Regions from separate parts of the Paenibacillus sp. MZ03-122A genome, predicted to be linked through region 4. Evidence: predicted binding sites of a transcription regulator. Region 4 holds the regulator's gene; each other region holds the start of a gene.

Region 1 (7,835 bases), on a different contig from region 4:
GGTGCGGCAGGAGCACCTGGACGATTATTGGCTGGTCCATTCGACGGGACTGCCGTAAGGGATGAGACACAATGGACGACGGTGCAGCTTCCAGAGCCGGTGACGGTTCAAGGTGACTTCTACATCGTATATACACAGTCTGCTGTAGGCACACAGTCGCCAGGTCTTGCTACAGATGAGAGTGGCCCGAATGCACTTCGCAGCTGGCAAGGTGTAAGCGGAGCATGGAGCCAATCACCTGAGGAGGAAGGGAACTACATGATCCGGGCTATCGTCAGATATCCGGTGAATGCTCCAACGATTACGACTCCTACGAAGGCTACGTATACGCAGGAAGAGTCGATTACCGTAACAGGAACTTCCCCGGCAGAAGGAGCCGATATTCAGCTCTTTAACGGTAAGGAACTGGCTGGCACAACGAAAGTGAAGGATCGTCAGTTCAGTTTGTCGGTTGATCTTCAGCCAGGTGCTAATCCGCTAAGTGTTCAAGCAGCGGTATACGGCAAATTAACGGATCGTTCCGAAACGGTAGTTGTGACGCTCGATCAGACTAAACCGGGTCTGATCCTGACTTCTCCTGATGAAGGAGCCCGTACGAACGCGGGTGTAGTTAGTGTTATCGGTACCGTGTACGACGAGTTCCTCACCGAATTGTCGATTAACGGTGAGCCCGCTGAATTTGGAAGTGATGGCAGCTTTAACAAGCGATTGCTTATCAACGAAGGCGAAAATCAAATTACGGTGACGGCCAAGGATCTTGCTGAAAACGAAACAACCGTTACGCGCTCGGTGTATGTCGATACAGCTCTGCCGAAGCTTGAAAACATTAGCCCTGCGGAGGATGTGCGTATTACTCCAGGGCAGCCGGTACGAGTATCCTTTGACAGTGCATCCGGTTTGGAGGCGTCCTTCCATGTGGAGCTGCCTTTCAACCTGTCCACTTTGGGCCGCAACGATATTCCATTAAATGAAACTTCGTCAGGCCACTATGAAGGTACTTATTTCACTTCATCTTCTCTGAATCTGGAAGGCGGAGTCATCGTGATCCGGGTAAGGGATGCAGCGGGAAATGAAGTGGAGACGGAGGCGCCAGGAAAATTGTATGTAACCAATGGTGGAGGACAGAACCCTGATCCGAATCCACCTACATCCAATGAAAAGCCAGTAGCCATTATTCAGGCTAATGAATCAGCTAAGAAGAACAAAAATGTACAATTTAACGCCAAAGCTTCCCGTGATGTAGATGGTGAAATCGTCAGCTACAGCTGGAATTTTGGCGATGGCGATACGGCAGTCGGTTCCAAGGTGAAGCATAAATTCACCACAGCTGGAACGTATACCGTAGAGCTAACGGTGACGGATAATGACGGCGCAAGCGGTAAGACTGTGCATACGATCACAATCCGTTAACAGCCAGTAGGAAAGGGAAGGCTTCTTCTAGAATAGCAATGAAGGCCCACAGCAAGCCACGGTTTATAGAGGCTGCTGTGGGCCATTTTTAATTGTCGAGCCGTTCAGGAAGCGATACAATGAATAATGGTCATAAAGTGAATCGTTTCACAATAATATTTTTTAGCAGGAGAGGATTATATGATACATTTGCAAAAAGAAAGCGGACGTATCCGTCTTGTGCTGGATGCCTATTTTATGGGGGAAGATATCATTGTACTCATTTCTGGCGGTGATCAGCCCCATTTGGGAACGATTACAGCAGGGGCCAGGCTCGAGCCGATTCAAACTGTGCAATTACAAAACCATAAGGAATTTTATATTACCGAAGAAATTGCAGTTCGCTTGCGAAAAGAGTTTGCGGGCAATTTTGCCATTTGCTGCGGGGCACATTTGGATCATGCAACCAAGGACGAAATCAGAGTGCTGACAGATATGGCTATACAACTGGGAAAAGAGCTCATTGGAAAACTCAAGCAAGCACGCTAGTAGCGACCTTTTTAAGTGAACTCCTGAAAGAGCAGATTGCGATAGGGATACTTGCTAAAGGGATACTTAAAAAGCAAGGCAAAGCCATCATCCTCAATTTGTACGGATTTCAGTGCAGAGGATGGAATCAAACTACGGATCATGACATGAACTGCACGCTGGTCTTGTCTGTTGATCGCTTTAGCTAAGGCAGAAGCAAAACATGGATTACGTGCCAATTCGCGATACAGCGGAAAAACGGCTTTTGCGATGGCGCGATGAACTCTCGGCTCAAACGTAAACTGCACAGTCCCCGGTGGAATCGTCGTTCCATTCGTATAATAAAGCATCGGTGGCTGAGCTAAAAAGGAAATGAAGTAGCCGATGCCATTCGTGCCTAAGCCTTGTTTGGCGGCAAATGGCGCTACTGAGCAGAGAAGGGATTTCATCCGATCCAAATTGCCCTGAACGACAGCTCGTGACCATTGGACGGCAAAAGCACGTCGGGTTGCAATAGCTTTGTAAAAGGGTAGCATGGCAGCGGATATTTTCCTAAGTGTTTCTGCATTTAAACGTTTGTGAGGCGAGCCCTTTCTGCGGGATGTTGCACGATATAGCATAGCTCCGACCTCCTTGGCAGGATGCTCTCATGGAGCGCAATTGATCTGTAACAGGTAAAATACTGTATGCCCGGTTACCTCAAAAAGTGCTAATATCGCTATGTTTCTTCTTTTTAACGTTCTAATTTAAAAAATTGAAATAAGTACTGTCCTGATTTGTAAGATTGTGGTACCCTAGAACTTATATAATTGCTATTTTACTTATTGGAGTTGAATTTAACAGATGAGTGATTTGTACAAGGAGCCTCGATCTTCCGATCCTTTTCAGGAGACGAACGATTATAACGCCCCATTTAACCCGCCCCCAGTAGTTCCACCTACGAATAGTAAAGCTGTTGCCTCGATGGTGCTTGGGATTTTATCTGTGGTCATTCCCTATCTCGGGTTGATTATCGGAATTGTGGGTATTATTTTGTCCAGTCTTTCCCTGAAGGAAATTAACCGTCATGGCGAGCAAGGCAGAGGTATGGCCATTGCTGGATTGGTATGTAGTATTATCGGTACACTGATTTATACACTGATCATCATTTTTATAGTTATTGTTTTTATTGTAGCGGCCTCCAGTGGCGATCCAGATGTTTTTTCAGACATTTAATGAATTGAAGAATGCTTGAGTCAGACAAACCATTCACGATTTGACTATTGGATGTTATGATAAAAGGAGTCCAAAGAAGGAGAGTGAAGCCGTATGGCACGTACTCAAACACAAAAAGCGCTGAGCAAGGCAAAACGCGCTGGAATCTATTGTGCGGCACAGAGCCGCAAAACGAATGACCATTATGGCGAGATTTCACAGCACATACGAATGAAGCCGACCAAGCAAGAACAATTACAAAAGGTCAAGCACAAGAAGCGAATCGTTCAGAGCGACGCTTCTTTTTTTGTTTTTAGAGAGAACAGCAGGGTCCTTTTCGGCGTGACTTTATAAAGTAAGCCTGCAACCAGACGTTGAGCAGAGAAATGATTGTGTGGATTGAATAGCGTTTTTCTGTACCGAAAAAGGACTTGATAATAATTATCATTCTTGTTAGAATATCATAAGAAAGAAGGAACCCGGGCATGGGCTCCTTCATTATAAAGCTTAGGCTTGAAATCAAAGATTTACTTGGCTTCGAAGGTTTTGCAGTCTGTTTCTTCGGATTTGTGAGTGTCTTCAGGTCTGTTGCTTACGATATAAATGGAGCTAGCGCTACATTTATTTTCTTGGGCCCAGTACGTACATGAATTGACTTCACACAGAACGTCTTTTGCCATGTTGTACACCTCCTTATATGGATGTGATGGGCTGAGCAAATAGTATCACGGTCAGTCAAGGTAGGACTTGTCCAACTGTGTTTACCCTCTTGTTAGGAAGAGGGATTTTGCTATGCCTACTTGTACAATATCAAATGAAATTTAAAATTGCAATATTTGCTTCATTTTGCAGTTCGAAGCGGACACAAGTGTCCCTTTTAATTAAAAAACAAAAGCTGTCCTCCATGCAGAACGAAATGTTTCTCTGCTGGAGAACAGCTTTTTTTTGTTTTTCTGACATAATGACGATATGAAAAGACTTAGCGCACGTTAGGAATATTTACGATGGGATCGATGTCAGCATCATAGTCTACGCCCTCGAACTCAAAGCCGAACAGTTGGAAAAATTCGTGACGATATCCTTCAAGATCTGACAATTCGTAGATATTGTTGGTCGTCAGCGCCTCCCATATCTTCTCAACCTCTGCCTGTACGTCTTCGCGCAGTTCCCAATCATCAATACGAATACGCCCTTCTTCGTCTACAGGAATTTCTGGTGCGTACAGACGCTCAGCAAACAGGCGGTAGCTCTGTTCTACGCACCCTTCATGCAGCCCTTTTTCCTTCATTACCTTATATAAAGCAGAAATATACAGAGGAACGACAGGGATAGCGGAGCTAGATTGGGTAACGAGTCCTTTGGTGACTGCGACGAAGGCGCGTCCGCCTGTAACTTTCAGCTGATCGTTCAGCTGATGCGCTGTCTCCTCCAAATGATCCTTTGCACTTCCGATACTGCCTTCTCTGTAGATGGCTTGCGTAATATCTGAACCAATGTACGAAAAGGAGAAGGTTGTTGCAGTATCAGCCAATACACCGCCTTCACGCAAGGCGTCAATCCACAATTTCCAGTCCTCACCACCCATAACCTCTACCGTTGCTTGTACTTCTTCTTCTGTTGCGGGTTCAAGCGTCACGCTGCTGACTTCCCCGGTGTGGAAGTTAACGGTCTTGTTTGTGTAAGGCTTACCAATAGGTTTGAGCACGGAATTAAACGTTTCGCCTGTGCGAGGATTTGTACGGCGACCTGAAGCGACACTGTAAACCACCAGATCGACTTGTCCCAGTTCTTCGCGAATGGCTTCCACCGTTTTGGCTTTGACCTCATCCGAGAAGGCATCGCCTGTCACGCTTAAGGATTTAAGCCCAGCTTCCTGAGCAGCTTTTTCAAATGCAGCAGAATTGTACCAGCCTGCCGATGCTGTACGTGTGGCCGTAGCATTACTAGGGCGATATACACCAATTGTATTGGCACGCGCACCGAAGGCAGCAGTAATGCGAGAAGCCAACCCATATCCGGCAGATGCCCCGATCACAAGTACATTACGGGGTCCCTGGATAGCAGGACGGGCCTGTACATAGTCAATTTGCTCCTGAACATGTTGGGCACAGCCCACCGGATGAGCAGTGGTGCAGATAAAGCCACGTGTTCTTGGTTTAATAATCATGTTATTGTAATTCCTCTCTTCTTGTAGCGATCTTCACCCTTACTATTTTAACTTTTAACTATTTTTTTTCAAACGTGGATTTCAGTAAGTATCCTTTTTAACCAAAAGTGTATCCTTGCACGGGGTGGCAAGTGCCTAAGGGCCTGCATATGATGCTGTAACGATAAATACGAGAAGGGAGAGAGCTGCTTGAAGAATAAGAGCCGCAAAACCATAAGAAACAAAAAGCCGCTCTATAGTGTAATTGACCCGGATATGAATGAATTAAGTATGATACAGCGCGTGAAGCCACAGCCTGCGGAGAGGGAGACAGAAGCAAGACTTCATCAAGTTGCTTCTCCGCCTCCCCCAACCAAAGAGGAGCCGGAGCTACAGACTGTTGTCGAACCTGAAATCGAGGTTTCGCATGAGAAAGAGGTTGAAGGTGAGGATGCAGAGGAGACTCAAGTGTCGATGGAGGAACCCCAAGAGCTAGAACCACAACCAGAGCCGGAGCCAGAACCAGAACCTGATCCAATTGATGTGGAGGAAATTTTGAGCAATAAGAAGGCCCCACATGTAAACAATGCTTTCATCTATACAGACGATTTGAGCGATTTCGCTGTGACGGGTGAGAAGATCGCTCCCGCTTCCATAGATTTCAGCAAGCTGAAACAAGAGAGCATCCACACGGAATCTCTGGCGGATTATGCCGTTCAAACGATTAAGATAGCCGACGGTGCTGTGACTTCTTCGAAGATTGCCGCAGACTCCATTACGGTGGAACATCTGTCGGACGCATCGGTGTCAGGCAGTAAATTGCAGGATCGCTCCATCGGTGGTGAAAAGCTTCGAGATGGCAGCATCACTCCTGAGAAGCTGGCTGATAAGATTATCAGCGGTGATCATATTGCGAATGGCTCCATTGAGAGCCGTCACTTCAAGCAATGGATCGTGTCTTCAGATATGCTTCAAGATCAGTCGGTCACCTCGGATAAAATTCGCAGTGGTACGATTCAATCGAACAATTTGGCTAATGAAGCTGTCGACAGCTCCAAGCTGGGCGATCAATCTGTGACCACTTCCAAACTGCGGGATGGTGCTGTGGATGGAGCTAAAATCCAAGCTGGCAGCATTGAGAGTGCACACCTGACCGAGCATGCCGTTCATGCAAGGCATCTGGCCCCCGGTTCGATTAATCGCAAGCAGCTATCCAATGGAATTGTGGGTAAGGAACAATTGGAGGAAGGCGTTGTTAGCGGGCGCCATCTGGAGTCTGAGGCAGTGACCAGTGCGCACATTCAGGCTGGAGCGATCGAAAGAAAGCATCTGAGTCCTGGCTCCATCGGGGAAGAGCAGATTGGAACGGGCCAAGTGACAGCCCGCCACCTGGCGGATCGGAGCATTCAGTCCAATAAACTGGCAGATCAGTCTGTAGGCTCATTGCAAATTGTCGATCAATCCGTCACTTCATCCAAGATATCGGATCAGAGCATTTTACCACACAAAATTGCCGACGAGGCGGTACTTACCAGACATATTGCTACAGCAGCCATACAAGGTCCCCAAATTTCTCCGGAGGCAGTCTCTTCCGTACACCTCCAGTCGGAAATCATTCGAAAAGATCATATTGCATCGGAGGCGGTTACGGAGCAACATTTGCATTCCGGGGCTGTGACGAGCGAGAAATTAGGGAAGGGGGCAGTGTTGGAACACCATGTGGCGAATCAGGCTGTCAAGGAAAATCACATTGCCTCGAGCGCGATTAAGTCTGACAAAATTGCTGACGAAGCAGTGACAGAACCTAAAATTGCCACAGGAGCGGTAACTGGAAATAAGATTGCCCCTCAAGCCATTACACACGCACACATTGCAACGGGGGGAATTCGTGAAAACCACCTTGCCGACAACAGTGTGGGTGGAAAGGCATTGCAGGCTCAATCCGTCGATTCAACCCATCTGGCCCAGAGTTCTGTGCTGAGCAAACATCTTGGGGAAGACAGTGTTGGAACCTCGGCTTTGCAAGAACAGTCCGTTACTGCGGACATACTAGGGGAAGGCGCTGTTCAAACCGCGCATTTGGCCAGCGGAGCGGTGTACTCCCATCATTTGCAGGATCATGCCGTTACTTCACTGAAACTATCGCCGGAAAGTGTGGCCACGGATAAAATCAATGATTTGGCGATTACGGCTCCTAAGTTAGCTGAGGGTAGTGTCACTTCCTCTAAGCTGTCTGCTCGTTCCGTGCAGCCGTGGCATATTACCGATAAAGCGGTGCAGAGTAACCATCTGGCTGTTGAAGCGGTGGAGGCGAATCATCTCGCTCCGGAATCCGTCACCTCTAATCATTTGCAATCTGCATCGGTCCAAACCAAACACCTCGCCCCCGACAGTGTATCCGGTCATGCACTTCAGTCAGAAAGTGTCACCTCTGAGAAGCTAGCGGCCCGTGCTGTGCAGGCTTCCAATCTGGCAGAAAACAGCGTGGGTCCCGGACATTTGGCTGCGCAAGCCGTACACACTCAGCATTTGGCTGCAGGAGCAGTACAGGAGACGGAATTAGCCCAGAACGCTGTAA
Region 2 (7,835 bases), 160 kb from region 4:
TTTTACCAAAGTAAGAAAAAGTGGATAGCCAAAGGCATTTCTATTTTAAAAACATTAAATATTTCAAAAAAATAAAACAGCTTGCACCATTTCAATATTGGTACAAGCTGATTATTTAGTCTTCTTTATTTTTCCTAATTAAAAAATACGAACATTTAACCTTTTTAATATCTCTAATACAAACTACCCCAATATTATAACGGACGACAGACAGCATTCTTTCCAGCAGTCTCCAGACGACCCTCTTCAATGAGTCGGTAAGCACGTTGAACTTCTTCATCTGTAGGAGATGGAACTCCCTCCAACGGATACTCCTTACCAAGCATTTCCCATTTGTAAACACCCATTTGATGGTAAGGTAAAATTTCGAATTTCTCGACTCCGTTCAACGTTCCGATAAACCGTCCCAAATTCAATAAATCTTGCTCGTCATCATGAATACCCGGTACAAATACGTGTCTAATCCACATTTTGCGCCCTTGCTCAGACAACCAGCGAGCCGTACTTAGCATACGGTCGTTAGACTTGCCTGTAAGCTTAATATGCTTGTCATTGTCAATATGCTTAATATCCAGTAGCACCAAGTCTGTTACGTCCAGCAGTTCATGGATACGGCCCGCGTCATTAAATCCGTTACTGTCCAGTGTCGTGTGCAAATTCCACCGACGTTTTACTTCTTTAAACAGCTCTTCGACAAAATGAGCTTGCAGCGTCGGTTCTCCACCGGATACGGTCAATCCGCCTCCGGAAGAACGGTAATAGGCTAAATACGGCTCAATCTCAGCCAATACCTCCTCCAACGTCATCGGATTACCTTCATTCAAGGCCCAAGTGTCCGGGTTATGGCAATATTGACATTTCAACAAGCATCCTTGCATAAAGAGCACGAAGCGGATGCCGGGACCATCGACGGTCCCGAAGGTTTCCAATGAGTGTATGTGACCTTTCAACATGTTGCATCATCCTTCCCGCATCCGCTATGCGTGCGTCATTGTAATACTTATTTACATTGTACCGTGGAAAGTACGGTTAATAACATCCAATTGTTGTTCACGAGTCAGCTTGATAAAGTTAACGGCATAGCCGGAAACACGAATCGTAAGCTGTGGATAGTTTTCTGGGTGCTCCATTGCATCCAACAGTTGTTCGCGAGCAAACACATTGACATTCAGATGATGTGCGTGGCTTCCAAAGTAGCCATCCATCATCGAAACAAGGTTTGTTTTGCGTGTTTCTTCTTCTTTACCCAGTGCTTTAGGCACGATGGAGAAGGTGTTCGAGATACCATCCAGACTGTGTTCATAAGGCAATTTGGCTACGGAACTCAGAGATGCCAAAGCACCTTTTTTATCACGACCGTGCATTGGGTTTGCCCCTGGTGCAAACGGTTCGCCTGCTTTACGTCCATCTGGTGTTGTACCTGTTTTCTTACCGTACACCACGTTTGAAGTAATAGTCAGTACAGATTGAGTAGGAACCGCATTACGATAAGCTTTATGCTTGCGAATCATACTCATGAAGCTTTCTACCAGTTCCACAGCGATGTTATCTACACGGTCATCGTTGTTACCATAGCAAGGATATTCGCCTTCGATTTCAAAGTCAACGGCAATCCCTTTTTCGTTACGGATTGGTTTAACTTTTGCAAATTTAATGGCACTCAAGGAGTCGGTAGCAACTGACAGACCCGCAATACCACAAGCCATGGTACGGAGAATATCACGATCATGCAACGCCATTTCAATGCGTTCGTAACTATATTTATCATGCATGTAGTGAATAACATTCAAAGTGTTCATGTACAGTTTTGCCAACCATTCCATCATAGGTTTGAAGCGGCTCAACACTTCTTCATAATCCAGAACTTCACCTGTAATGGCTGGGAATTCAGGCCCTACTTGAACGCCAGATTTTTCATCTTTACCACCGTTAATTGCATACAGCAGAGCTTTAGCCAAGTTGGCACGAGCACCAAAGAATTGCATTTGCTTACCGATTTTCATTGCCGATACACAACAAGCAATACCATAATCGTCTCCATAAATTGGACGCATCAGATCGTCATTTTCGTACTGAATGGAGCTAGTTTCAATAGAAACTTTCGCACAATACTTTTTGAAGCCTTCAGGCAATTTTTCCGACCACAGTACAGTCAGGTTCGGCTCCGGTGCAGGTCCCAGATTGTAGAGGGTGTGCAGGAAACGGAAGCTGTTTTTAGTTACCCGAGTTTCTCCAGTTACGGACATACCACCAATGGACTCAGTAACCCAAGTTGGATCTCCACTGAATAGTTCATTATAGTCAGGTGTGCGCAAGAACTTAACAATACGCAATTTCATAACAAAATGATCGACTAGTTCTTGAGCTTGTTCTTCTGTCATTGTACCCTCTTCCATATCACGTTGAGAGTAAATATCAAGGAAGGAAGATACACGTCCTAAGGACATTGCTGCACCATTTTGTTCTTTGATTGCTGCAAGATATCCAAAATATACCCATTGGAAAGCTTCTTTCGCATTGTTAGCAGGTTTGGAAATATCAAAACCGTGCTCAGCAGCCATTTGTTTCAGTTCATTCAAAGCACGAATTTGTTCGGAAATTTCCTCACGAAGACGAATTACGTCTTCTTCCATGGAATCAACTTCAAGGCTTTTCAGTTGCAGCTTTTTATCTTGGATCAAGAAGGCTACACCATACAAAGCTACACGACGATAGTCACCGATAATACGACCACGACCGTATGCATCTGGCAGACCAGTAATGATACCAGCTTTACGGGCTGCTCTCATTTCATCTGTATAAGCGTCAAATACACCTTGGTTGTGAGTTTTACGAATATGAGTGAAGATATCAATGATACTTTCTGGTACTTCAAAACCATAGGCTTTACAAGCGTCGATCATCATCCGAATTCCACCAAACGGCTGCAAAGAGCGTTTGAATGGAGCATCTGTTTGTACACCGACAATTTGCTCTTTATCCCGGTCTAGATAACCCGGTTTATGTGAAATAATAGTGGATGGCGTATTCACGTCTACATCAAGCACGCCGCCGTTTGCCAACTCTTTTTTAGTAAGATCGGATACAATATCCCACAATGCAGTTGTGTTGGCGGTAGGACCAACCAAAAATTCTTCATTGCCAACATAAGGTAAGATATTAGTTTCAATAAAATCGTTGACGTTGACTTCTTTAGTCCATTTGCCTTTTTTAAAACCTCTCCAGCCAGATTGTTGCTCTTGTAATTCTCTCTCAATCACCGACATGTAAATCCCTCCAAATTGTTTGGTCTTCCGGACTTGTGATTTTTTTCACGATAAAGCTATTTCTTGAGCCCGGCCTTTTCACCGATGCCTTACGCTCAGTGTCGGGACCTTTCTTACACCCTTATTGTAGAATAATGATAGAGTGTAGTATGTGACAAAAATCACAATATGAGTGATTTTTGTCACTTTATTTTCCCTAGCTTCACGCCTATATCCTTAGCCTTGCCGTTCACCTCCCTTCCCAAACCAACAGGCCCTCTATATAGAGAGCCTGCATCGGTATTGAACGAGAAAATGCTTTTTCACAAGCCTCTTCGTACCTATTATATTATTGGTCAAAACGTCCGTAGAAGGCATTGCGATAGACATCAGCCAACTCAGTAACCAGCGGCAACTTCGGATTCGCAGTTGTACATTGATCTTCAAATGCGCGGTCAGCCAGATAGTCTACACGTGATTCGAAATCCTTTGCATCGAAACCGATTTGTTGGAACGATTCCTCGATACCAAGTGTTTTATTCATTTTACGGATCGCTTCGATCAAGCTGTTAACCCCTTCTTCGGTGGTGCGTGCAGGCAGTCCCAGTATGCGCGCGATTTCTGCATAACGCTCATCCGCAACAAAGTGCGAATATTTAGGGAACGAAGCAAATTTTGTCGGTTTTTTCGCATTATAGCGAATGACGTGCGGCAATAAAATGGCATTCGTGCGGCCATGCGCTGTATGGTATTGTCCACCCCATTTATGTGCAAGACTGTGGTTAATGCCCAAGAATGCATTAGCAAATGCCATACCAGCAAGTGTAGAAGCATTATGCATTTTTTCACGAGCCAGCTTATCACCAGTCAGAGCCGATTGTTCTAGGTATTGGAATACCAATTGAATGGCTTTAATTGCCAGACCATCTGTGTAGTCATTAGCCATTACGGACACGTAAGCCTCGATAGCATGTGTCAGAACATCCATACCTGTGTCCGCTACAGCTGTTTTAGGTAGCGAATATACAAACACTGGGTCAATAATTGCCACATCAGGAGTCAACTCATAGTCAGCCAGTGGGTACTTCGTGTCGCCCAGGTTTTTGTCTGTAATTACTGCGAACGATGTAACTTCGGAACCTGTACCCGAGGTTGTAGGGATAGCTACAAATTGTGCTTTTTGGCCCAGACGTGGGTACTTGTAAATCCGTTTACGGATATCCATGAATTTTTGTTTTAAATTATTGAAATCAGTATCTGGATATTCATAGAACATCCACATGCCTTTAGCAGCATCCATTGGGGAACCGCCACCCAGTGCGATGATGCAATCCGGTTGGAAACGTCTCATCATTTCAGTACCACGTTCTACCGTAACTGTCGATGGATCTGGCTCTACTTCAGAGAACACTTCGATAGCTACTGGTGTTTGGCGTTGATGCAGATAATGAATAACACGATCTACATATCCCAGTTGTACCATCATAGGGTCTGTGATAATGGCTACACGTGTGATATCAGGCATTTTAGCAAGATACTGTGTCGAGTTTTTCTCAAAATAGATTTTGGAAGGTACTTTGAACCATTGCATATTCACCGTCCGTTTCGCCACCCTTTTCACATTAATCAAATTGACTGCCGATACGTTCGACGAAGTCGAGTTACGACCATACGAACCGCAACCGAGTGTCAACGAAGGAAGGTTGGTGTTGTAAATGTCGCCAATCGCACCATGTGTGGAAGGTGCATTTACAATGATACGTCCTGTTTGCAGACGGTTTGCGAAGCGAGCGATAACGTCCTCATCGTTCGAATGAATAGCGGACGAGTGGCCCATGCCCCCGAATTCCACGACTTCAGCAGCACGTTGAATACCTTGTTCCGCATTTTTTACTTTATAGCAAGCCAATACAGGACTCAATTTTTCCGCAGACAATGGGAATTTTGTTCCTACCCCTTCAATCTCAGCGACCAAAATTTTAGTTCCTGCTGGTACTGTGATACCACTCATTTCAGCAATTTTCACAGCAGACTGCCCCACGATTGCTGGGTTCACTGCACATTTCTCGACATTCATAGCTCCTTGAGTGAGCTTAGCTGCTTCTTCTTTATTTACAAAATAGCAGCCGTTAGCGATCATCAATTTTTTCACTTGTTCGAAGATTGGCTCTTCGATAATAACCGCTTGCTCGGAAGCACAAATCATACCGTTGTCGAAAGATTTAGAGAGGATGAGATCGTTCACAGCCTGCTTGATGTCTGCTGTTTTTTCAATAAAGCAAGGCACGTTACCTGGGCCTACACCCAGAGCAGGTTTACCGCAGCTATATGCCGCCTTAACCATGCCTGATCCACCAGTTGCCAAAATCAGCGCCACATCAGGGTGGTTCATCAGTACATTGGTCTTATCCATCGAAGGTGCTTCAATCCATTGAATACAATCAGCTGGAGCACCATGTTTAACAGCTGCTTCGAGCAAGACGCGGGCTGCTTCCGCACTACACGATTGAGCAGATGGATGGAAACCGAAAATGATTGGGTTACGTGTTTTAATGGCAATCAGCGCTTTGAACATCGTAGTCGAAGTCGGGTTTGTCACTGGAGTGATCCCCATGATAATGCCGACTGGCTCTGCTATCTTTTGAAAACTGTCAAAATCATTGTCCTCAATGACACCGACGGTTTTTTCATTTTTGATACTATGATAGACATATTCTGTTGCAAACATGTTTTTGGTGATTTTGTCCTCGTACACACCGCGTCCTGTTTCTTCAACAGCCATCTTCGCTAGGTACATGTGTTTATCCATCCCTGCGAGTGCCATAGCTTGTACGATTTCGTCAATCTGTTCCTGATTCATACTCATGAAAGCTTGCTGTGCCCGGTTCCCCCGGTCAATCAGCGTTTGAATATACTGCTCTGCGCTTTGCTCTTTTTGGATAACCTCGTTTTTAACAGCCATTTCCCTCATCCTCCTGTTATCTCGTGTACTATCTCTTGTTCACGCACTGATCGTAACACAGCTTTTCAAGATATATTGTGATTTTTTTCACAATCTATTTAAAATTTTATTTTATGAAGTGAATTAAATCACAAAGTTTGGAATTCTGCCACTTTTACCCCCTCTTCTTGCCCCAAAAACGCATTGCGCAGGTATATAATGAATTTGAATTGATCAAGTTGCAGATAAAAAACATAGGATACAAAGGGGAAATGGACGATGAGAAACCCTACAAATGTAATGGAAGCCCGCGGCAACACCTGTTGCTTCTCGGAGGCCAGCTTCAACCGGTTGCAAGTGATGATGAAAGATCGAGTTATGCCTGAAAGCTCGCATCTGTTCTGGGAAGGAGATACAGCGGATAAGCTGTTTTATATTAAGCGCGGACGCGTGAAAGTAACCAAAACAACGGATGAAGGTAAGGAACTTATTCTATATATGTATCAAAGCGGCGATCTTGTTGGTCAAGCTGATCCATTTTTCGGTACTAAGCATTCCTTTTCTGCTGAGGTTCTGGAAGATAGTGATATTGGCGTAATCGATCATACAGATTTGGAACTGCTTATTTGCCAGCATTGTGATTTTGCGATTGACTTTATGAAATGGATGGGTTCGCATCACCGTATTACTCAGACTAAGTTCCGCGATTTGATGATGTACGGCAAGCCAGGTGCTTTATGTTCAACACTCATCCGTCTATGCAATACCTATGGTGAGCCTCACGGCGAACATATCCTGATTCATAAGAAAATTACTCATACTGACTTATCTAATATGATCGGTGCGACTCGGGAAAGCGTAAACCGGATGCTTAGTGATCTACGTAAGAAAAATGCAGTAGAATACGATAACGGCATGATTGTTGTCAAGGATTTGGAAATGCTGCAAGGCGTGTGTCATTGTGAATTGTGCCCTCGTGAGATTTGCCGGATATAATGAATCGTTATTTATGTAAAAGGGAGTGTTATAAGCCATTATAGCTTATAACACTCCCTAATTTATTTCCACTCCCCTACTTATACAGGAGCAGTAGCGAAGCATTTTAACAATAGTCCTTCTTCTGGCAACAAACTTTCTAAAACTGTAAGCATAGATAACTTAAATTCCCCATCTCATAGCTTCTATGGATGACCTTGGCTTTGTTTGCAGGATTTCCACTCCCCATCGCAATAAACAACGGTACAAAGTGCTCTGCTCTTGGTACGGCCTGACGAGCATACGGTGCTTCACTTTCATAGTGATCCAAAGCCTCTATATCTCTATTTTGCACTTTTTCAATAATCCAATCATCAAAATCTATAGCCCAAGATTCTGTTTTCGTTTCCCCCCATTTGACGATACGCAGATTATGAACAGTCACGCCACTGCCAATGACCAGAATATCCTGTTCTCCCAGTCCACGCAGCACTTCACCAATGACATATTGTTCTTTGGGCGAGAGATATGGATTTACAGAGATCTGAACTACCGGAATGTCTGCCTCAGGATACATACGATGCAACAATGTCCAGGATCCATGATCCAGTCCCCTCACCCGATCAGTTTGTACGTCAATACCCTTTTGTTCATATAATTTTTTCAGCTTATTG
Region 3 (7,835 bases), on a different contig from region 4:
GGGCGCAGCCGTGGCTCTATCCAGTGCCAGCGTATCCATGGCCGGAGGCATCGGTTTTATTGGGCTGATTGCACCTCATCTGGCTCGCCGTCTGGTTGGGCCGATGTACCAGCATTTGCTGCCAGTAGCTTGTTTGGTCGGGGTCGTCATTCTGGTCACCGCAGATACGATTGGGCGTTCGGTGTTTCAGCCGAATGCGATTCCCGCAGGTGTGGTGGTTGCTGTGGTAGGGGCTCCGTATTTTTTATTCCTGCTGTCCCGAACAAAATGACAGAAGGAATAGATACATATGAAATCATATGGTACAAATGATACAACCCGCTGAAATTAATAACTGAGTAGAAGCCTTCTATATTGATCATTATAATGTAGAGTTTCTGTGGCATAGGAGAGAGTAATCATGAGAAAGCACAAATTTGAGGGTTCAGGTTTTAAACGTTCATGGATAGTCACAACTCTTGTTGTATGCATGATCATGTTGTCCGCTTGCGGTCAAGCAGCCGACAAGCAGGCTACCGATACGAAAGCGGCTGGCAGTGCGCAGACAACCATTAGTGCGGATTCGCGTATTGCTTCGATGTCTATTCATTTGACGAACAACCTGCTGGCATTGGGCATTACTCCGGCTGGTTCGGTCATTGGCGGAGATGTGAAGGATTTTCTGCCCCATGTAAAAGATCGTCTTCAAAATACCCGTAAGCTAGGTGTTGTCACAGACCCGGATATGGAAGCGGTACTGGAGCTTCAACCTGATCATATTTTCTTGGACAAAAAATATTCGGGAACCGATGTGGCCAAATTTGAAAAAATTGCGCCGACCGAAGTTTTTGATCTGGATGAAGGCACATGGAAGGATCAATTAAAAAAAATAGCCGTTATGGTCAAACATGAAGCACAGGCAGACGCATTTCTAAAAGACTATGATACACAGAAGGAACGAGTCAAAAAGCTGATTCATTCAAAAATTGGGGACGGAACGGTTATGGCTGTACGTGTGACGGCGAAAGAGGTCCGTGTTATGGGGATGAAGCGTCCGGTGGGACCGCTGTTGTATCAGGACTTGGGCTTGAAGCCAGCCAAAGGTGTAGAAAAGATCAGCAAGGCTTATCAGGTTGTTTCCCAAGAGGTTTTACCGGATTATGATGCTGATGCGATCCTTGTTATCATCAGTAAAGGCGCGGATGCCCAAAAGGTATACAAGCAGCTGGAAGGAAATACAGTATGGCAAGGTCTCAAGGCGGTGAAGCAAGGGCATGTCTACATGTTGGACGGACAGCCTTGGCTGGACTATTCCGCGACGGGACATAAAATTGCTCTGGATAATGCAGAACAACTATTTTCCAAATAAGTTCTAAAGTATATCAAGCCGTATTCCCCCATGCAGCTTCTTGCAGGCCAGGAATACGGCTTTTTGGCGCACACCCATGCTGTAAGTCGGTTGCCTGATCGAAATGAAAAGGAGCTGCTGCGATCCAAAATGAGGCAGCTCCATATAATGAGAATTGCGGGCTATGAACGTTTTTTACGGAGAAAAATCGGTTTGAGTCCAATAAATCCAATGGCGGCGAGAATTAAATTCACCCAAGGTGAGATTCTGAATACTGGCAGTACACTGCGCAGCGCCAGTCCGGCGACAAGAATCACGACAACTAACACAACATACATCAAGATGGATTTAAGATTCATCTGGGGCTTTGCAGGGGCAGGGTCTGGCTGTTGTGTCTCCTCGCCTTCTTCGGGACGGTCCATAAAATTCATCAGAGCTTCAACGAGTAGAATGGCTCCTGCAGCGATGATGATAAGGGTGGATAGGCTGATTTTTTCAAAGGGTTTGATATCCCCACCTGTAAAGGTGACAAACCATCCGATAATTGCCTGTGTCAAGAAAAACATAGACAAGGCAATCCATGCAATAAGCGTATAATTTTTTGCTTTATTCATTTCTTCCTCCTGCATTATGAGCGTATCCCGGGCTGATGGAACCGCCATTTCGTAACAAAGACAGTATACGTGAGGAAGCGTCGGATGGCAAAAGACTTTATCTATAAAATGTATATTACCGCTGCATTCTCCTCAAACTGGATACAGGGTGAGCACATAGAGCAACCTGAATATAAACGTTAAGAGGGTGTGGCATCATGAAACTGGAGAACCAGGCAGATTATTCAGTCCAAAAACGACTGGCAAACGCTTCGAACGGGAATAGCGGGGTGGCCTCGTCTACAAATGTGAGTCACCGGAGCGTTCAAGGATCATCTCCAACGTACCGTATACTGGACGATATCGAAGTGGCTAAGGATACAGAATTTGCGGGTGAACTAGGTGCACAGAACTACCGCAGCCTGTGGCATGAGGATGAACATAACGGCGCCTCTTGTAAGCTGGAGTGGGAGGGACGAACGGAGACCCACCAAATGTTTAGGAACAGCTACGAATAACGAACGTCTACTTTAATGTAGTGGATTCACTCTAATAAGTGTAGTATAGCGTTCTCCGGAATCGCATCGGGGAGCGCTATTTGTTTACTTTTTTAACGATGTGAACTGACAGGTTGACAAGGAAGCAGGGCAATGATAGACTGACTTTACTATAAAATCTTATTAAACTTATCGGAATTAAAGTGAATGAATATCCTGGATGGATATTCCACGTTACGATATGAGTTTGAATTCATAAATGTGTAGTGAAGCTTGAAACAGGGGGAATCAGGATGGAACGGCAAATTGGAATTCGCTTTGAACATGAAGAACTGGCAGCAACAATTCATTATCCAAACCGTACAAATGAGGGAGATCGTCAGAGAAGGGTTCCTCTCGTTGTTATATGTCACGGTTTTGTAGGCAATCGTATCGGAGTAGATCGATTATTCGTCAAGACTGCGCGTGAACTGGCGGAAGGGGGATATTTTGTCCTGCGTTTTGATTTTGCCGGTTGTGGAGAAAGCACAGGGGAATATGGCAAGCAGGGGTTAGAATCCATGATTAATCAGACACGTACCGTGTTGGATTACGCCGTCAATTGCGCGGACATTGACCCGACCAAGGTGACGCTGATCGGTCACAGTCTGGGGGGCGCGGTAGCCCTTCTCACAGCCGTACGGGACAAGAGAGTACAAAATCTGGTTCTTTGGTCCGCAGTGGGCTATCCGTTCAACGACATCGTCAAAATTACGGAGCGAAGCGTGTACGATGAGTCTGTTAAAACCGGTCATGCCGACTATTTGGGCTATAAGTTTACGCCTGCTTATTTTGAGTCGTTAGCTCAATTTCAGCCGTTCCAGGAGGCCGTTAAATTTAACGGAGATGTGCTCGTTGTTCATGGTACCTCGGATGATATTATTCCTGTGGATTATGCATTTCTGTTTCAAAAGATATTCTGGATGCGTCCAGAGGGGCGCTGTGATAAAGAGATTATTTTCCAGGGAGATCACACTTTCTCGTCAGGTAAAGAGCGGCAACGGCTGATTGATCGAACACTTGAATGGCTGGATGAACAGGAAAATATTCAACGGGATTGGCAGCACTGGATGATCTGATTTCAGTGTGAAACGGATTGTATTGGAAATTGCGCCTCCGCCGGAGTAAAATGGAAGAGTAACACTATACTGGCGTGTGGAGGTTGGCAGCGATGACATTACCCTCAATTTTTGTTGCGCATGGTTCACCGACACTGGCTGTAGAAAATAACGCATATACCAGCTTTCTTGCAAAGCTGGGCGCGAGCCTGCCCCGACCCAAAGGAATTGTCATTTTTTCCGCGCATTGGGATAGCCCCGATCAATGTATTGGCGCGGATGATCAGCATGCAGCGTTGCACGATTTCTATGGCTTTCCCGAAGAAATGTACTCAATTGATTACCCTGCACCAGGCGATCCAAAGCTGTATGAGGAGATAGAGCATCTGTTCAGTCAGCATAACCTGTTCCACCAGCCGGTTCGGAACCGAGGACTGGATCATGGAGCATGGGTGGTTTTGCGGCATATATATCCTGATGCAGACATACCGGTCGTACCCTTATCCATTGATTCTCGGCGCGCTCCCCAGGAGCAATACGAGATTGGGCGGATGCTGGCTCCGTTGCGAAAACAAGGGATTTTGATTATTGGTAGCGGTGGATTGGTCCACAACTTGCGGACACTCAAGCAGACGAGTGAGCCAGCTGATTGGGCCGTTCAATATGATGACTGGATTGGACAGCAGCTTCAAGACTGGAATTTGCGTCACCTATTCCAATATGACAAGAAGGCTCCATATGCCAAACAGGCGGTACCTTCTTATGGAATAGAGCATTTTTCACCTTTGTTTTATGCGATGGGGGCTGCGGATCATGAGCGCTCCGCGCGTAAGCTTTTTCAATCGTATGTCCTTGGCTCGTTAAGTCTCAATTGTTGGGCTTTTGGTCAAGAAAGTGATACGTAAATGTAAAAAAAGAACTTCCGAATCCACATGGTGTGTGGGAATGGAAGTTCTTTTGTGTATTTTCGTCTTCGATTAATTAGAAGGCACGTGTATCGTGAGCATAACAGCGCAAAAAAATAACCATTATCCCGGAGGATAACGGTTATTTTGGGAATGTTTAAGCTATTTTTCGACTAGGGTCCACTGGAAAGGTATCTTTATTTTTACGAAACAGTCCACGCAGGAAGGGCAATACCCAACGGTCAAAGCCAATTCTTCCGGCATTTGCACCAGCAACTACAAGGAAGATTTCAAACAGCAGGTAGATTGCATTGGTGCTTACTGTACCCGAGAACAGGAACGAGAAGTTCATAACCATAGCCATCAAAGCAGCCAGCGTAGTCAATGTACCGAGAAGCAGGCCAACCCCGACCAAGAACTCACCCAATGGGATCAGGACGTTGAACAAACCTACATTCGGCAGGGCAAAGGCTTCCAGGAACGATCCCCACCAGCCTTGTACAGCGGGATGGTCTCCACCTGTTTTAGCAATGGCCCCCGAGATAAATCCGCCTGCATCGAATCCACCTGTCAGCTTTTCAAGTCCGTGGGTCATCCATTCATAACCTAGATAAACCCGTACTACAGTCAGCAACCACATTGCGACTTTGTTTTCACGTAACCAGCTGTTAAACATTCAAACCACTCCTCTTTCTTAATCTATAATGTTGGTTGTATTTCATTTTGTTGGGATGATCATCTTTGCTACACCTTTATTGTAGTAGGTTCAGTTACAGTTATTTGTGATAAAAATCACAAAGTCTGAATATTTTTTAAATTTTAATGTCTTTAGATAAGTATTCTATGAGTGGTTACGCTTCAATCAAGACAAAAACAGGAAATAAAGCTTATAATGAGAAAAATAACTAAGTGGAGGGATGAACTTGTCCGGGCCCATTTCCCAACGAAATCATTGGTTGCGTGTGATGGCCTCAGCTCTGTTATGCATGACGCTGATGTCTTGTACTGCTATGTCCAATACGGGTGAATCTGAATCCGTTCCCCAACCGACCAAGCAAGTAACAGAGAAGGAGGCACTTGAACCGCCGAAGGAGCAGTCTATTCCGGCATTTACAGCTCCGCTTACCGGTCTTCCGGTGGAGCAGCCTGTTTTGGAGCGGCCGCTCGCTGTCATGATTAACAATGCTCCGGCTGCACGTCCACAGGCAGGACTTAGCCAGGCAGACATGGTATATGAAGTTCTTGCAGAAGGCGGGATTACCCGTCTGGTCGCTTTTTTCCAAAGTCATGGTGGAGATGTAAAGATCGGGCCGGTCCGTAGCATTCGACCGTATTTGATTGAGCTGGGCGAAACCTATGGTGCGTTGCCGATACACGCAGGGGGAAGCACAGATGCCTATGCGATTTTACAGCAGCAGCGGAAGGAACATCTGGATGAGATTTCAAATGGAGGGGCTTACTTCTGGCGAAGCAAAGATCGTCGTCCTCCACATAATTTATACACAGACGTGAACAGACTGCGCAAAGGAAGCGATAGTAAAGGGTATGCCAAGCAGACGGACGTTCCAGTATATTCTTACCTTAAATCCGGTGAAACCCCAGTTATGGTGGACGAGACTGCAGCATCTTTGCAAATTCGGTTTTTGCTTAAAAGCTATCGGGTATCTTATACCTATGATCCAGCGAATCAACAATATAAGCGTTTTGTGAACGAAAAGTCACATGTGGATCAAAATAATAACCAACAGCTCTCAGCAGCCAATGTTATTGTAATGAGCGCTAGACATCAAACGTTGGATGATGTAGGCAGATTAAGTGTTGAGCTCGACGGCAGTGGAGAGGCCATGGTGTTTCAACAAGGACAGTTAATACAGGCTGAGTGGCGGCATACACCAGGCGATGCGATTCGTTTTATGAAAAATGGGGTTGAAATCCCGTTAACGCCAGGTACATCCTATATACATGTGGTACCTGCAGATACTTCACTGAAGGAACATGTAACCATAGCAGCAAATTAGAAAACGAAATACACCTTTTTAGGAAGAAATTGTCGGATAATGACCTTCCATGTCGGGCACTGTATACGTATGTCATGAAATTTGCTTTTACAAACATTACAAAAACATTGATGAGTGTGATAAGATAGCAAAGGTTGTCTATTGCAGTCGAAACAGGTTGCGGATATTTTCGTAAAGGGGTAATCGTTATGAGATTGAAGAAAAAGGATATATTCTTCGAGACGTTGGAAAATATGGCAGATACGATCGTGCAAGCAGCCGATTATTTTGCCCAACATACTTCAAATCTTCAGGATGTGACTTTGTTTACAAATGAAATGAAGAAGTATGAAAATAAGTGTGATGATTACACACACACGATTATTACTGAGCTGAACAAGACCTTCATTACGCCGTTGGAACGCGACGACATCATGGAACTGACAACAACCATGGATGATGTGTTGGACGGTCTTGAAGCGACGGCTTCTCGTTTTTATATGTACAACATTACGGAGCCGGACGAGTATATTGTGCAGTTCGCTGATATTTTGCGTCAATCAGCTTACGAAATTCAGAAAGCTGTACATTTGCTTTCACAGAAAAAATTGCTGGCCATTCGTGAATACACTATTCGCCTGAATGATTTGGAAAATCAGGGGGATGAATTATTGCGTATTTGCATCAAAAACCTGTTTGCAACTGTAACTGACCCTATTGAACTGATTAAACGCAAAGAATTGTACGAACGCCTTGAAACGACAACGGATTCATGCGAGGATGTTGCAAATATGCTGGAATCCATCATTATGCGTAACTCGTAAGGGAGTCCTTTTACATGGATACAAGTTTACTGGTATTGGGTATTGTTATTTTTCTTGCTCTGGCATTTGATTTTATTAATGGTTTTCATGATACGGCGAACGCGATTGCAACTTCGGTATCGACCCGTGCATTGACCCCGCGACGTGCGATTATTATGGCTGCGGTCATGAACTTTCTCGGGGCAATATTGTTTACAGGCGTTGCGAAGACCATTGGTGGAAGTGTCGCTGATCCAACCAAGCTTACGAATGGAATTGATATCGTCATTGCGACGCTGATCGCTGCGATTATCTGGAACCTCTTAACCTGGTGGTTCGGTATTCCTTCATCTTCTTCTCATGCACTAATTGGTGCATTGGCTGGAGCGGTGTATGTAGGTGCGGGATCGGATAAATTGAACTGGAGCGGCTTCATCGGGATTGTCGAAGGACTTATTTTCTCCCCGTTGATTGCTTTTGTTGTCGGTTACATCGTGATGATAATTTTAAAATACATCTTCGCTCGTCGTAGTCCGCATACGGTAAACAAAGGGTTTCGTACAATGCAGGTCATTACGGCAGCGCTTCAGTCGTTCACGCATGGTACGAATGATGC
Region 4 (7,835 bases):
GGTATTTCAGGGAAGAACTCCCTGCATTGATTACGAGAATTTTCATATCCGGTCACCATCCTTGTCGTACTTAAAGAAGCCTTCGCCCGATTTCACGCCCAGATTACCTGCACGCACCATTTTCTTCAGAACGATGGACGGACGATATTTCAATTCGCCGAATTCACGGAACATACGCTCCAGAGCAGCCAAAACGGAATCTAGACCAAAGCGGTCAGCCATTTCCAAAGGACCGCTTTGGAAGTTATAGCCGATTCGCATAGCGTCATCGATATCTTCAGCGGAAGCCACGCCCTCTTGAAGTACATGGGCCGCTTCGTTAATCAGCAGACAGATAATCCGGCTTGTTACGAATCCAGGAGATTCATAAATCATGACTCCTTTTTTCTCCACTATTTCTTCCACGAACATTTTAGTGTGTTCAAATGTATCGTCCGAAGTTTTCAAACCACGAATAATTTCTACAAGATCAATACGGGATACAGGATAAATAAAGTGCATACCAATAACACGCTCAGGATACTTGGTCGAGCTAGCAAGCTCGGTCAGGCTCAGCGTGGATGTATTACTTGCAAGAATAATATTGCTTGGACACACATAGTCTAGCTCTTGGAACACTGCTTTCTTCTCGTCCAGATTCTCTGTAATAGTCTCAATGACCATATCGCAGCTGCCGAGCTCCGCCAAATGGATTACTTTTTGAATACGGGATAAGATCAATTTTTTCTCAGCTTGAGTAATTGCCCACTTTTCCAGTTGTTTGTCCAGACTCGTTTCAATCATATTGTAGGCGTAGTCTAGTTTCTCTGGTGTCTGCTCTACCAGCAGCACATCGATTCCTTTGGACGCGAGCATTTCAGAAATCCCCTGTCCCATGGTGCCGCCGCCGATGACGCCGATTTTTTTAAATTGCATGATTCTTTACTCCACCCTTTCCTGGTCACTCTCATATATTGTATCCTTCTTTGTCGAAAAATACATGTTTATGTCCCAATAGATAATAATATCTTAGCACGGACTAAAAGTAAAAAAAAATAACCAGCATAAAAAATTATGCTGGTAATAAAGCATTTTCACTAAATTGACATCTAAATTGGTCTCCAGACAGAGTTTCTTCCTTCATCAGGATGTCAAGTGAGTTGTCGAACACAGGACGATGCTTTTCCAGCAACTCCAAAGTTCGGGTGTGCAGGTCAGCCATAATCTCGCCATTTTCCCGCATAAGTTCTTCTTTGGTTACCATTTCCATGTTAATAATGCCAAGTGAAGTCAAACCGGAAGTCATCATCGTATGGACGATGTTCAGCGCCTGCTCAAAATCATTACTTGAGCCGGTACTGCGACCGCCATAGTACATTTCTTCCGCTGTAGCCCCTGCGAGCGAGATCATGATCTGCTCCTCCAGGAACTGCTTGGTGTATAAATAATGCTCTTGCTGTGGATTGTGGCGCACATAGCCAAGCGCTTTCCCACGTGGGCTAAGTGCTACCTGGCTTACGCTACCAGGACGAACAATTTCGGCCATAATAGCATGTCCCAGTTCATGAATCGCTACACGTTTTTTCTCTTCCAACGTCGATTCTCGATCTGTCTTTTCACCCATCATTACTTTGTCAATTGCCATCGACAGATGCTTCTGCGCAATCATTTTCTGATCCTGTCTCATCGCATAGATTGCCGCTTCATTCATCACGCTCTCCAGCTGTGCGCCGGAAAACCCGTAAGATTCCTCAGCAATTTTGTCCAGATTCGCATCTTCCTGAATCGGTTTGTTTTTGGCATGAATTTTAAGAATATGAAGACGGCCCTTCTTGTCAGGCAAATCCACTTGAATATGACGGTCAAAACGCCCTGGACGCGTTAAGGCACTGTCCAGCATTTCTTTACGGTTTGTTGCTGCAATGATCAAAATCCGCGGAGTGTCTGCCGAATAAATGCCATCCATTTCTGTCAGCAACTGATTTAAAGTCTGATCATATTCTCGTTGCTGCCCACCCTCACGTTTACCACCAATTACGTCGATCTCGTCAATAAAAACAATCGCATTTTCCTTCTTTTCCTTGGCTGCACGAGTACGTGCCTCCCGAAACAACTCACGGACACGACCCGCGCCAACACCAACGTACATTTCAACAAATTCACTACCTGAGGCTGCAACAAATACAGAATTAGTATAGTGTGCGGCTGCTTTCGCCATCAGTGTTTTCCCTGTTCCCGGAGGACCTGTGAGCAGAACACCTTTTAATGGACGGATACCAAACTTGGAAATTTCATCATGTCGATTCAAAAAGTCCAGGGCCTCACGCAGCTCCTGCTTAGCGCTTTCCTGCCCACCGATTTCCTCAAAAGTCAGTTTGTCCGGACCATTTTTTTTGCGTTTACGTTCTTGCCCAGCACCTACGGCCAAGCCACCACGTGCATGCATGAGCATTAACAAGCCGCTGAGCATCACGCCAGCAACTAGAAGAGGGATAATATTCACCCCAATAAAAACGAGAAATATAATAGTCACCGGCACTATGCCGATTAATGTTTCCTTGATCCATCTAGGCATTAGGCCATACCCCCATTTGCTGAGATTGACGTGGCAAAACGATAAACTTGGTCGCTTTCCCTTCGCTGAGTCGGATATAGACATTGTTCGAATCCATGTCGGTATCAGCTTTGATACCCGTCTTTTTCTTTTTCATCTGCTCAACTGTAGATGAAATTTGAGTATACTTTTTATTTTCCATCGCTTCGGCTACAGGAAACATAGCCTCAGACCACCATTGATTCAGTGCTGAATTGGAACGATCTTCAATATCCAGCTTAATGGTACGGCTGCCAATGATGGTTTGTCCTTTTTGCTTAACCACATCGACTAATCCGGCCACATCCGCCTGCGGTTTGAGATCTAGTTTCAATACAACCTGATCCTGTTTAATATCTATTTGAGCGCTTGTCACGCCTGGATATTGAGAAACCAGTTTTTCCAGAGGGCTTTGCATTGTAACCTGACGGTAAATGAACCATCCCCCAAATAGCAGCAAAGCTGCCAAAACTGCCGCCACAACGATAGGAACTGCACGCAATTTCAAACAACATCCTCCTCTCAAAATGTAAAACCCAGAAGAAACGGGACGAATGTCAACAAACAACCAAATTGCATGATCTTACAGCGATCAGCAATTTTTTTTCTATCATTTTTGTCTATCACTTATAAAATATAGTATATCATAACGTATATCTAATATCGAAGGCAATGTGTGGAGGAGTTGTGATGAGGCAAAATCTTTGGTTAAGGTGGAGGCGAGACGCTGAGCGTAGGATTTGATCTTACGATCGCTGTTGCCACCCGATTTTTCTCGATTATATTCTTACGGAGAAAATCCGGCGGCAAAGGCGAACGCTCCGCTTCTCCAGATTCAAATCCTCCACTCCGTACTGCCCGCCATAAAGATGAATTTGCCCTAGGAGAGAAGATGGATAGGTAAAGATGCTTCACTGGCTTTCAGCCCACTTTACGGCATAGCAAGACTAAAAGACGTAAATACGAATTTCATCGCATTTACGTCTTTTTCTTAAGCTTTCAATTATTTACTAGTCATTTATTCCACATCTGCTAATCCTCAACCAGCTCAGTTATTGGGCAAAGTATACTTTACACCCGTCGCCACCCCATCTGAGAAACGATAAAAGGTGTAGTAATGATGACTTCCATCATCGTAAAACAACTGCCACACATATTCGCCATTGAACACACTCGGCTGAAGCCTTACAATTTTTGCACCTGGAAGCTGCTGCTGAATTATTGACGTCATTTTTTGCTCATCGACTCCGTTCTTCAGCAACTCGGTGTGAACACCGCTATTATCTGCGGCAGGTACGTTAGGTTGTCCCTCCACTTTTTGAAAAGGAACCCACACCATTATATTTTCATTCTGTGCATTTTTCCCTTGAACCACCCAATATACCTGATCCCACACAGACTTCCATGTTTGAGTCGTGCTAACCAGACCACCTGATTGCTTGGCCTTAATGATAGCGGCATTTTTCTCAGCCACCTGGTCTTGAGTAACATAGGAATAATACCAGAAAATGCTGACCAGGATCAGTATTACGGCCAAAATGGCGACCGCTATCCACTTTTTCTTATTTTTCAAACCCGTGCTTCCTCTCTAAGGGGATGTGACACCTGAATTAGCGCGACAGCAGCCCTTCAAAGGCGGCTTGTGCCTCATGTTTGATGCGTTCCTCGTCCATAGTCAGGCATTCGCCGTTTTTCACAACCTGACGACCGTCTACCCATACGTGAACCACGTCTTTGGCGCTTGCTGAGTATACCGCATGGGAAATAAGATCTGTACGCGGCAAGAAATGTGCCTGATTCAGATCCAGCGCGATAAAGTCAGCCTTGTTGCCTGCTGCCAACGCTCCTACTTCTTTTAAACCAATTGACTTTGCACCGTATTCTGTTGCCAGACGCAGCGCTTCACTCGCAGGAACTGCTGTAGGGTCACCAGATACACCCTTGTGAATAAGTGCTGCCAGACGCATTTCCTCGAACATATCCAGGTTATTATTACTGGCAGGACCATCCGTTCCGAGAGAAACGGTAACCCCTGCACGCAGCAATTCAGGCACTCTTGCCACACCACTTGCCAGCTTCAAGTTGCTACCTGGGTTGTGCGAAACCGCTACACCACGTTCAGCCAGTAAAGCTATTTCTTCGTCGTTCAAATGAACGCCATGGGCAACAAGCGAGGGACGGGAGAAAAAGCCAAGCTTATCCAAGTGTGCAACTGGACGCAAACCGTAGTCTCGTACGTTTTGCTCCACTTCGGCGATCGTCTCAGACATGTGTGTATGCAGTGGCAAATCCAGATCATGCGCAGCTTGTACGAATTTTTCAATAAACGCAGGTGGACAGGTGTATGGCGCATGCGGTGACATCATCGTTGTAATACGCCCGTCTGCTTTACCATGCCAGTTACGCGCAAAAGTCACGGCCTCAGCCAGCTTGATTCGCTGTTCTTCCTCCGAACATAGTCCAATTGCTCCACGCATCAGACTTGCACGAATACCTGACTCTTCAGCTACACGAGCCACCTCATCCATATGATCGTACATGTCCAGGAAGGTCGTTGTACCACCTTTCAGCATTTCCAGCACAGACAACGACGTACCCCAGTACACGTCCGTAGATGTAAACTTGGCTTCCATAGGCCACATTTTTTCCTGAAGCCATACTTGAAGTGCCAAGTCATCTCCATGCCCACGCAGCAGAGACATCGCCGCATGACCATGAGTATTAATCAGACCAGGTAAAAACAAAAGCCCCTTACCATCGATCGCTTCCGTCTCTTCCTCACCCGAAGGCAAAGTCTCGCCAATGTAAGTAATGCGGCTATCTTCCACAATCATAAAACCATGGATTACCCCAGATTCTGGTCCATTTACGGCAAAAGAGCCGTTTTTAATCATCCATTTATTCACTGTCATATTGTGTTTCTTCCTTTCCGTCCTCCAAATAATAAGCGAGGCTAAGCAAATCAGTTGTAAAGTCTGTGGCATGAATCCGAATGTTGGCCGGTGCCTTGAGAGTAGTCGGTGCAAAGTTAAGGATCGCTCCAATTCCGCTCTCAATAAGCCTGTCAGCCACGTGCTGTGCTTCAAAATCAGGTACGGTAATAATCCCGATTCGAATGTTTTTTTCTTTCACAGTCGCTTCCAGTTCATGCATCGGTTGCACGACCAATGTATTGATCTTGGTCCCTACCTTATCCGGAAACGCATCAAATACCGCTACAATCTTCATATTGTCTTTTAAATAAGCGTTATAATTCGAAAGAGCTTGCCCCAGATTACCCGCTCCGACCAATACTACATTAATTTGCTGATCGATTTTCAGGATATGGCGTATTTTCTCAATTAGATAAGAAACATCATAACCGATACCCTTCCGACCAAAATCTCCAAAATAGGCGAGATCTTTACGGATTTGGGCCGGGTTCAAATCTAGCCTCTGTCCCAACTCTTGAGAAGAGACCGTAGCCACCTCCCGTTTGTGAAGTGCATTCAGATAACGTAAATATACGGGTAACCTCCGTACGACAGCCTCTGAAATTTTATCTGATTTCATACTTGCTCCCCCTAATTGTAACGAACATACTTAGTGTCCGTCCGTTATGCCTCGGTCTCCGGGGCGGATTGGAGCCATTCGGCGATGCGGGGCACCATTTGCTCCGATGGCATATGCTCCATTTTTGGTCCCGGTAACGAGTACAAAAAGTGCTTTCCGTAATAGGATTCGATCACACGCGTATCGTAAACGATAACGACCCCGTGGTCGCTCGCTGTACGAACCAACCGACCAAATCCCTGTTTGAAGCGAATAACCGCTTGTGGTACAGACAGCTTCATAAATGGATTCTTCTTCTGCTGCTGGAGCAGCTCGCTTTTTGCCTCCAGCAACGGGTGATTCGGCGGTTGAAATGGCAAGCGAACAATGGCTAGACAAGTCAGAGCCTTCCCCGGAATATCGACGCCTTCCCAGAAGCTGCTGGTTCCCAGCAATACAGAAGCTTTGGCTTCCTGAAAACGGCGGGTTAGCTTGCTGCGACTCCCACTGTCCACACCTTGTCCCAGCACAGTAATTTCGCTGGATGCTAAGGCCTCTTTAAGCGGCTCATACACTTGCCGGAGCATCCGATAGGAAGTAAACAGAACGAGCATTCTCCCCCGCGTCGCCTGAGCAGTCGCTCCTAGAGAGCTAACGAGCATATCTACAAAGTGTGCATCTCCTACACTGCCCTTCACGCTTGGGAAATCCCGTGGAATGACCAGCAGCACCTGATCCCTGTAATTAAAGGGTGACGGGAGCTGCGAAGTCATCAGCCGCTCTTGATCTGCGGCCTCCTGCAAGCCGAGCTGATCGATCATGTACTGAAACGACTTATCTACCGATAAGGTAGCAGACGTCAGAATAATGCTTCTTTTTTTGTCAAAAAACATTTCTTTCAACTGGCGGCTCACATCGACGGGCACCGCATAAAATTGTAATGATTTACTGCGGAATTGCCCACTCGCTTCGAGCCAGTATACGGTTGTTTCATCATCGAGTCGCATAAAAAAGCGCAAATTTTCTCGAATCCCCGCCAGATCCTTGAGCAGACCCGTGATATCTGTAATAAGGCTATCCGCCGCATAATCGTCATGTTCTTCCTTGACGTCCAGCATCAGCTTGTCGCCCTTGCGCAAAATTTCACTCATCGTTACATATAGCTGATTTTCCAAAGCCCCCGCCTGATCCCACTTTGCAGGCTTGGCTGAAGGTTTGAGACGGGAAGAAAACTGTCCTGTTTCACCCGGTGTCGCATCGCTTCGCTCTGGCAACATGCCAAACAGTTTGTCGCTTAGCAGGTCCCAAGTTTCCTTAACCTCTAACACGAGCGGATACATCTGATCGATGGTTGAGGCCCAATGCGTCGACTTCTCGTGCCCCGATTTCGCCAACTGTTGACGAAGTGAAGGCAATTGTCCATTCTTGCTGTCTTTGAACAGTCGTGTCAGTGTATGCACGAGTGTGAAATATTTCATATGCATACCTAGGTGCTTACCAGCTACTTCCTCCAGGTGATGGGCTTCATCAATCACCAGATGTTCATAGCTCGGCAACAACTGGTGACTAGCTTTGACGTCTGTAAACAACTTAGAGTGATTCGTAATAACGACATCCGCTATCCCTGCTTCATGGCGTGCACGATGATAATAGCATTTGCGGAACCATGGGCAAGAGCGACCAAGACAGGACTCTGAATCACTCGCCACCGTTTCCCAGAAATCTCCACCAC

Evidence for each region. Region 4 encodes Rex, which represses fermentation and respiration genes when NADH is low (regulators of the CRP and FNR family bind a similar motif). Its sites were predicted from a motif close to TTGTGAAATATTTCACAA; they were not measured.
Region 1: a site for Rex is predicted at 1,546-1,563, ahead of lpdD (prenylated flavin chaperone LpdD). Genes of this name have one in related genera too.
Region 2: a site for Rex is predicted at 3,300-3,317, ahead of pflB (formate C-acetyltransferase). Genes of this name have one in related genera too.
Region 3: a site for Rex is predicted at 5,200-5,217, ahead of NLX74_RS18590 (DoxX family membrane protein). Genes of this name have one in related genera too.

What each region holds. Positions count from the first base shown of each region.
Region 1 covers NZ_JANAVI010000004.1:229,648-237,482, forward strand. The annotation lists gene NLX74_RS11075 (S8 family serine peptidase) at 1-1,410, shown strand, start outside; gene lpdD (prenylated flavin chaperone LpdD) at 1,591-1,938, shown strand; gene NLX74_RS11085 (hypothetical protein) at 1,950-2,537, opposite strand; gene NLX74_RS11090 (DUF4190 domain-containing protein) at 2,761-3,132, shown strand; gene NLX74_RS11095 (hypothetical protein) at 3,226-3,465, shown strand; gene NLX74_RS11100 (DUF1540 domain-containing protein) at 3,639-3,791, opposite strand; gene fabV (enoyl-ACP reductase FabV) at 4,091-5,278, opposite strand; gene NLX74_RS11110 (WIAG-tail domain) at 5,468-7,835, shown strand, end outside.
Region 2 covers NZ_JANAVI010000003.1:86,590-94,424, reverse strand. The annotation lists gene pflA (pyruvate formate-lyase-activating protein) at 195-953, opposite strand; gene pflB (formate C-acetyltransferase) at 1,005-3,266, opposite strand; gene adhE (bifunctional acetaldehyde-CoA/alcohol dehydrogenase) at 3,595-6,207, opposite strand; gene NLX74_RS07530 (Crp/Fnr family transcriptional regulator) at 6,466-7,182, shown strand; partial or broken gene NLX74_RS07525 (DODA-type extradiol aromatic ring-opening family dioxygenase) at 7,322-7,835, opposite strand, start outside.
Region 3 covers NZ_JANAVI010000009.1:49,760-57,594, forward strand. The annotation lists gene NLX74_RS18560 (FecCD family ABC transporter permease) at 1-271, shown strand, start outside; gene NLX74_RS18565 (ABC transporter substrate-binding protein) at 401-1,348, shown strand; gene NLX74_RS18570 (hypothetical protein) at 1,510-1,941, opposite strand; gene NLX74_RS18575 (hypothetical protein) at 2,139-2,438, shown strand; gene NLX74_RS18580 (alpha/beta hydrolase) at 2,711-3,535, shown strand; gene NLX74_RS18585 (dioxygenase family protein) at 3,628-4,419, shown strand; gene NLX74_RS18590 (DoxX family membrane protein) at 4,577-5,095, opposite strand; gene NLX74_RS18595 (DUF3048 domain-containing protein) at 5,343-6,437, shown strand; gene NLX74_RS18600 (DUF47 domain-containing protein) at 6,626-7,240, shown strand; gene NLX74_RS18605 (inorganic phosphate transporter) at 7,255-7,835, shown strand, end outside.
Region 4 covers NZ_JANAVI010000003.1:245,312-253,146, reverse strand. The annotation lists gene NLX74_RS08380 (acetate/propionate family kinase) at 1-46, opposite strand, end outside; gene NLX74_RS08375 (3-hydroxyacyl-CoA dehydrogenase family protein) at 43-915, opposite strand; gene NLX74_RS08370 (AAA family ATPase) at 1,052-2,554, opposite strand; gene NLX74_RS08365 (hypothetical protein) at 2,547-3,080, opposite strand; gene NLX74_RS08360 (cell wall elongation regulator TseB-like domain-containing protein) at 3,621-4,145, opposite strand; gene NLX74_RS08355 (amidohydrolase) at 4,183-5,484, opposite strand; gene NLX74_RS08350 (redox-sensing transcriptional repressor Rex) at 5,471-6,124, opposite strand; gene dinG (ATP-dependent DNA helicase DinG) at 6,169-7,835, opposite strand, start outside.